Linked DNA regions of Pseudovibrio sp. M1P-2-3. The protein of the gene in region 1 interacts with the protein of each later gene in a pairwise test. Links are inferred from orthologs where the notes say so. Each region holds a gene or a part of one and is shown on either strand. Other genes may lie near its edges.

Evidence for each region.
Region 2: the proteins of P6574_RS08635 (region 1) and P6574_RS18625 interact in binary tests that used the Escherichia coli proteins (3 or more experiments, as listed by UniProt). The link is inferred for Pseudovibrio sp. M1P-2-3 from one-to-one orthologs.

Annotation. Positions count from the first base shown.
Region 1 is NZ_JARRCW010000001.1:1,902,837-1,906,217, forward strand. What follows is about bases 173-3,146. They hold P6574_RS08635 (ABC-F family ATP-binding cassette domain-containing protein), read right to left. Parts: upstream 2,613-3,146; coding sequence 732-2,612; downstream 173-731. Other genes in these bases: P6574_RS08630 (DNA polymerase III subunit chi), read left to right, coding at 182-658; ndk (nucleoside-diphosphate kinase), read left to right, coding at 2,879-3,146. Outside these bases: more of ndk, read left to right, coding at 3,147-3,301. UniProt on the Escherichia coli protein: Genetic data indicate it may be involved in ribosome assembly or function.
Region 2 is NZ_JARRCW010000001.1:4,242,680-4,246,206, reverse strand. It holds P6574_RS18625 (2-oxoglutarate dehydrogenase E1 component), read left to right. Parts: upstream 1-357; coding sequence 358-3,327; downstream 3,328-3,527. Other genes in the region: odhB (2-oxoglutarate dehydrogenase complex dihydrolipoyllysine-residue succinyltransferase), read left to right, coding at 3,394-3,527; sucD (succinate--CoA ligase subunit alpha), read left to right, coding at 1-154. UniProt on the Escherichia coli protein: E1 component of the 2-oxoglutarate dehydrogenase (OGDH) complex which catalyzes the decarboxylation of 2-oxoglutarate, the first step in the conversion of 2-oxoglutarate to succinyl-CoA and CO(2).

The sequences.
Region 1 (3,381 bases):
GTGTGGTTAATTTTCCCGAGTATCACCCTTTTTATGAAGATATCCTTTATCAACTATTGTGGTTTGTTGTTCAAGCTAAAAGCTTGACGTTTGATCCGCAAAAGTTGCCTATCAACAAAATGGGACTGTTTACCGTCAGGTTAAGGTCGTTGCTGGCAGGTTAGATTAGAAAGAAAGAGATATGGAAGAAGTTTTATTCTATCAGCTCTCAAAATACCCTTTGGAACAAGCACTTCCGGTTTTGCTGCAAAAGTGTTTAGAGCGGGATTGGGCGGTTGTTGTGGAGTTTGGAAGCAAGGAGCGCCGGGATGCATTGAATGCGCATTTATGGTCTTTTTCCGAAGAAGCGTTTTTGCCTCATGGCACCAAGGAAGATGGCTTTGAAGAAGCGCAGCCAATTTATTTGACCTGTGAGGGGGATAGCCCGAATTTACCTGCTGTCCGTTTTTGTGTGGACCGTGCCCCTATGCGTGAGGCGACAGGTTATGAGCGCATTATCTATATGTTCGATGGCAATGACCCTGAGGCGTTGTCAGAGGCCCGCAAGTGCTGGTTGGACGCAAAAAAAACACCATTCGCACTCACATACTGGGCGCAGACGGATGCTGGTGGGTGGGAGAAAAAGGCTGAACAAAACAACAATAAAACAGCGACCTAACAGATATAGTTAACGTTATAATTTAAGTGGGACCGGAGTAAACCCACTTAAATTTTATTAAGTACCGAACCGCTCAATCTTCCGATTGAGCTTCTTCCATCTGGTCGCTCAAGGAAAGCCAGATGTCTTCCTCTCGGGCCAGAATACGCTCTGCTTCGGCGCGTATCTTGGCGTACTTGGTCGCCTTTTCTGGATCTTTTGTGTAGAGCTCGGGGTCAGACAAGGCTACATCCAATTTTTCAATTTTCTCCTGAAGGCGCGCAATCTCACTTTCTGCTTTGCTGAGTTTTTTCTTTAAAGGCGCTAGAAGGGCGCGCCGCTCGGCGGCCTCTCTGCGCTTGTTCTGACCTGCCGAGTTTTCAGCTTTGCTCTTGTCCTTTGTCGCCGCACTATCACCCTGCAAGATCAGACGGCGATAGTCTTCCATGTCTCCGTCATAGTTTTGAACGCCCCCCTCCTTGACGAGCCAGAGGCGGTCCGCGCTGGCTTCCACCAGATATCTGTCATGGCTGATCAGGATAACAGCGCCTTGAAACTCGTTTATGGCAAGGATGAGAGCCTCGCGGCTGTCAATGTCAAGGTGGTTGGTAGGCTCATCCAAAATCAGGAGGTTGGGAGAGTTAAAGGTGGCAAGGCCGAGAAGAAGTCGTGCTTTCTCACCTCCGGACAGGTCCTTTGCAGGCGTGTCCATTCGACTGGTGGGTAGGCCGAATCTGTTCACCCGTGCCCTGACCTTGGCCTCCTGCTCTTGCGGCATGAGGCGGCGCACATGTTCAACCGGTGTTGCCTCCGGAATGAGGTCATCAAGCTGGTGCTGGGCAAAAAATGCAATTTCCAGTTTGGACGAGCGCACAATATCGCCCGCTTGCAGGTTTAAGCGCCCGGCGAGCAGCTTTGCGAACGTGGATTTACCGTTACCGTTAGCTCCCAGCAGGGCAATGCGGTCATCGTGGTCGATGTTGAGGTTGAGGTGCGATAGCACAGTTTTTTCCCCGTAGCCAACAGAGCCGCTTTCAACTCTGATGATGGGGGGAGAAAGTTGCACCTTGGGGCTTGGAATGCTCAATGGCAGGGAACTTTCTTCGTTCAAGACCGAGACCGGTTGCAAACGCTCCAGCATTTTCAAACGGGACTGTGCCTGTCGTGCCTTTGTCGCCTTGGCCCTGAAGCGGTCAACGAAAGCCTGCATGTGCTTTCGTTGCGCTTCCTGCTTTTCCGACTGTTTCTGCTGCAGGATCATTTTCTCGCGCCGCTGGCGATCAAAACTGTCATACCCGCCCCGGTAGAATGTCAGTTTGCCGCGAGCCAGATGCACGATAGAATCAACGGCTTTATTCAGCAGGTCCTTGTCATGGCTGATCAAGAGAACTTGGTGGGGATACCTGGCCACAAAGTTCTCAAGCCACAAGGTGCCTTCAAGGTCGAGGTAGTTGGTGGGCTCGTCCAGCAATAAGAGGTCAGGCTCGGAAAACAGAAGGGCTGCAAGCGCGACGCGCATGCGCCAGCCACCCGAGAAATCGGCACACGGCTGCTTTTGCTGGTCATTGTCAAAGCCCAGACCGTTGAGTATAGCCGACGCGCGAGCTTCGGCGCTGTGGCTGTCAATGTCGGTGAGGCGTGTATGTATTTCGGCAATGCGGTGCGGGTCCGTTGCACTTTCCGCCTCATTCAAAAGCGCTGTTCTTTCCGTATCGGCCGCGAGGACGACTTCCAGCAAACTTTCCTGTGTACCGGGAGCCTCCTGTGCAACTTGTCCAATTTTAGCATTTCGCGGCATGAACGTGCTGCCGCTCTCGGGCGAGAGATCACCCGTGAGCAATTTGAAAATGGTAGATTTGCCTGCGCCATTGCGACCGATAAGTCCGGTTTTGGAGCTAGAGGGAATCGTGACGCTGGCGCTGTCGATTAATAGGCGGCCCGCTATGCGGTATGTCAGGTCTGTTATTTGAAGCATGTGCTCCTGTTAAAACGTCAAGATTACATTTTGCAAGAGGGGAGTGCGTAATGAGTGATATATTTCTGTCAGCTTTTGATTTGTAAAAGAAAAATACGCCCCTTCGCGCTTTCAATGGGAAACCTGCATGGAAGGAGGGGATACTCTCTTGCAATTTCATGTGTTCTAAACGTATATCCTGCGCGAACACTAAAAATATGTGTAGGGGCCCTTGAGGTCCGTTTTACGAGTTCTTTTTGGCTCGGCAACTATTAGGCAGGTATACAATGGCGATTGAACGCACTTTCTCTATGATTAAGCCAGACGCAACAAAGCGCAACCTGACAGGTGCGATCACAGCCAAGCTTGAAGAAGCTGGTCTGCGTGTTGTTGCATCCAAGCGCGTATGGATGTCCCTGCGTGAAGCAGAAGGCTTCTACGCTGTGCACAAAGAGCGTCCTTTCTTCGGCGAACTGACAGAATTCATGTCCTCCGCTCCTACAATCGTTCAGGTTCTGGAAGGCGAAAACGCTATTGCGAAAAACCGTGAAGTTATGGGCGCAACAAACCCAGCGGACGCAGCAGACGGCACAATCCGTAAGGAATTCGCTCTGTCCATCGGCGAAAACTCCGTACACGGTTCAGATGCTCCTGAAACAGCTGCCGAAGAAATTTCCTACTGGTTCTCCGGTACAGAAGTAGTTGGCTAATTCTTGAATGTTACCATTCAAGTTTGCAAGGCTGGGGGAAACCCCGGCCTTTTTTGTGGGCAAGATAAAGCGTGTGACCA
Region 2 (3,527 bases), 2.3 Mb from region 1 along the record:
GGGCCGCACAATGGGTCATGCCGGTGCTGTGATCTCCGGCGGTAAGGGCGGAGCAGAAGACAAGATTGCGGCAATGGAAGCTGCGGGTATCCGCGTATCTCCATCACCTGCAAAACTTGGCAAGACGCTCGTTGAAGTTTTAAAAGGCGCTTAAGTTAAGCCTTTTGCCACCTAAGCTCTTTAAAAGAGGTAGATGGCACCAAAAATTGGGGGACGCGTTCGCCAATGCGTCGCCCACATTGAGGGGTAGCTGGCCACCAGTTTTTCAGCTACCAAAACGCGGTTCCGGGTTCCAGATGCTTGATTATGCATCGGCCCATAAGAAAGCAGGGCGAAGCAAAACTTCGCTTTAAAAGCATGGCACGGCAGGACGCGAACAATGTATTCGCGCTGACGTCGTTCCTTTACGGCGCCAACGCTCCTTATATTGAAGACCTATACGCTCAGTATCAGGAAAACCCCAGCTCACTCGACCCCGAGTGGCAAGAATTCTTCTCATCTTTGCAAGATAACCCGGCTGACGTTATCAAGGAAGCTCGTGGAGCAACCTGGCAACGCCCCGATTGGCCAATTCCCGCCAACGGTGAACTGGTGTCTGCACTGGACGGCGATTGGCCGGCCGAGCAAGTCGTTGAAAAAAAGATCAAGTCCAGCGCCAAAAAAACCGGCGTTGAACTGACAGATGCTGAAGTCCAGCAGGCTACACGTGACAGTGTACGCGCACTGATGATGATCCGTGCTTACCGTATGCGCGGCCATCTGCATGCCGACCTTGACCCGCTGCACCTTGCAACACCCGGTGATCATGAAGAGCTGCATCCGGCAACCTATGGCTTCACCGAGGCCGATTGGGATCGCAAGATCTTCCTCGACAATGTTTTGGGCATGGAGTTTGCCAGTATTCGCGAGATGCTGGAAATCCTGAAGCGTACCTACTGTTCCACCCTGGGTGTGGAATTCATGCATATTTCCGACCCTGCGGCAAAGGCATGGATTCAGGAACGCATTGAAGGGCCGGACAAGCATGTGGCCTTTACGCCGGAAGGCAAGAAGGCGATCCTCAATAAACTGGTTGAAGCCGAAGGCTTTGAAAAGTTTCTTGACGTCAAATACACCGGCACCAAACGTTTTGGCCTTGATGGCGGTGAAGCGCTTATTCCGGCTCTTGAGCAGATCATCAAGCGTGGCGGTGCGCTGGGTGTTCAGGAAATTGTTCTGGGCATGGCGCATCGTGGCCGTTTGAACGTGCTTTCTCAAGTAATGGGCAAACCGCACCGGGCGATCTTCCACGAGTTCAAGGGCGGCTCCTACGCGCCGGACGATGTGGAAGGTTCTGGTGATGTGAAGTATCACCTTGGGGCCTCTTCGGACCGCGAATTTGATGGCAACAACGTTCACCTGTCTTTGACAGCGAACCCCTCGCACCTTGAAATCGTGAATCCGGTTGTTCTGGGTAAGGCCCGCGCCAAGCAGGACCAAGAGTCTGGCTGGGTGGAAACAACCGAGACTGACCGCTCCAAAGTGCTGCCGCTGCTGCTGCACGGTGATGCGGCGTTTGCAGGTCAAGGTGTTGTGGCTGAATGTTTTGGCCTTTCTGCCCTGCGCGGTCACCGTACTGGTGGTTCGATCCACGTGATCATCAACAACCAGATCGGCTTTACCACCAACCCGCGTTTCTCCCGCTCCTCGCCTTATCCGTCAGATGTGGCGAAGGTGATTGAAGCACCGATCTTCCATGTGAATGGCGATGACCCTGAAGCGGTCACCTATGCGGCGAAAATCGCCGTTGAGTTCCGCCAGAAGTTTGGCCGTCCTGTCGTGATCGACATTATCTGTTATCGCCGCTTCGGCCATAACGAGGGCGATGAGCCAGCGTTCACGCAGCCAATCATGTACCGCAAGATCCGCAAGCATGAAACAACCTTGCAGATTTACGGCGACAAGCTGGTAAGCGAAGGTTTGATTGCCGCTGATGAAGTGGACAAGGCGAGAGCCGAGTGGCGTACGCATCTGGACCACGAATTTGAAGTGGGCAATGAGTATAAGCCAAACAAGGCTGACTGGCTGGATGGCAAATGGTCAGGCATGAAGATTGCCAAGCAATCTGACGAGCCGCGCCGTGGCCAGACATGTATTGCCGATGACAAGCTCCTTGAGCTGGGTCATATGCTCTCTACTGTTCCTGAAGGGTTTAATGCTCACCGCACGATCCGCCGTTTCATGAACAATCGCGCCAAGATGATTGAGGACGCGAAGGGCATTGACTGGGCCATGGGTGAAGCACTGGCATTTGCCGGACTTCTGGATGAAGGCATTGCAGTTCGCCTGTCCGGTCAGGACTGTGAACGCGGTACATTCTCCCAGCGTCACTCCGTGCTGTATGATCAGGAAAACGAAGACCGTTATATCCCGCTCAACCACGTTGCCAAGGGGCAGGCCCGCTACGAAGTCATCAACTCCATGCTGTCTGAAGAGGCTGTGCTTGGGTTTGAATATGGCTACTCCTTGTCTGAGCCAAATGCTCTAACCATGTGGGAAGCGCAGTTCGGTGACTTTGCAAACGGTGCGCAGGTGCTGTTTGACCAGTTCATCTCTTCTGGTGAACGCAAGTGGCTGCGTATGTCGGGCCTCGTGTGCCTGCTGCCGCATGGCTATGAAGGCCAAGGACCGGAGCATTCCTCCGCACGCCTTGAGCGCTTCTTACAAATGTGTGCAGAAGACAACATGCAGGTTGCCAACTGTACAACACCGGCCAACTACTTCCACATTCTGCGCCGTCAGATGAAGCGTGACATTCGTAAACCGCTGATCCTGATGACACCGAAATCTTTGCTGCGTCACAAGCGTGCCGTTTCGCATCTGGCAGATTTTGGAACAGACAGCTGTTTCCACCGCTTGCTGTGGGATGATGCCCAGTCACATCCTGGTTCAACGGTTGCCTTGCAGGCTGATGACAAAATCCGCCGTGTGGTTCTGTGTACTGGTAAGGTTTACTACGACCTGCTGGAAGAGCGCGAAAAACGCGGTATTGACGATGTCTACCTGCTGCGTGTGGAACAGCTTTACCCGTTCCCGACCAAAGCGCTTTGCACCGAGCTTAAACGCTTTAAGAACGCGGATGTGGTGTGGTGTCAGGAAGAGCCGAAGAACATGGGTTCATGGTTCTTTGTTCAAGAATATATTGAATGGGTTCTTGAACATGTTGGTGCCAAGGTTACGCGCCCACGTTATGTTGGCCGCCCAGCTGCTGCTGCAACGGCAACCGGCTTGATGTCTAAGCATCTTGCCCAGTTGCAAGCCTTCTTGGACGATGCGTTCTCAGTGTAGAGCGCACCACCCTTTGGAATTTTATTTTAACGGCCCCTTTGGCCCATAAATGAGAAGAGACAGAAAATGGCGACGGAAATTCGTGTGCCCACACTGGGAGAATCCGTAACCGAAGCGACCATTGCTCAATGGTTCAAAAAGCCGGGTGATGCAGTAAATGCTGACGAGCCTTTGGTGGAACTGGAAACGGACAAGGTAAC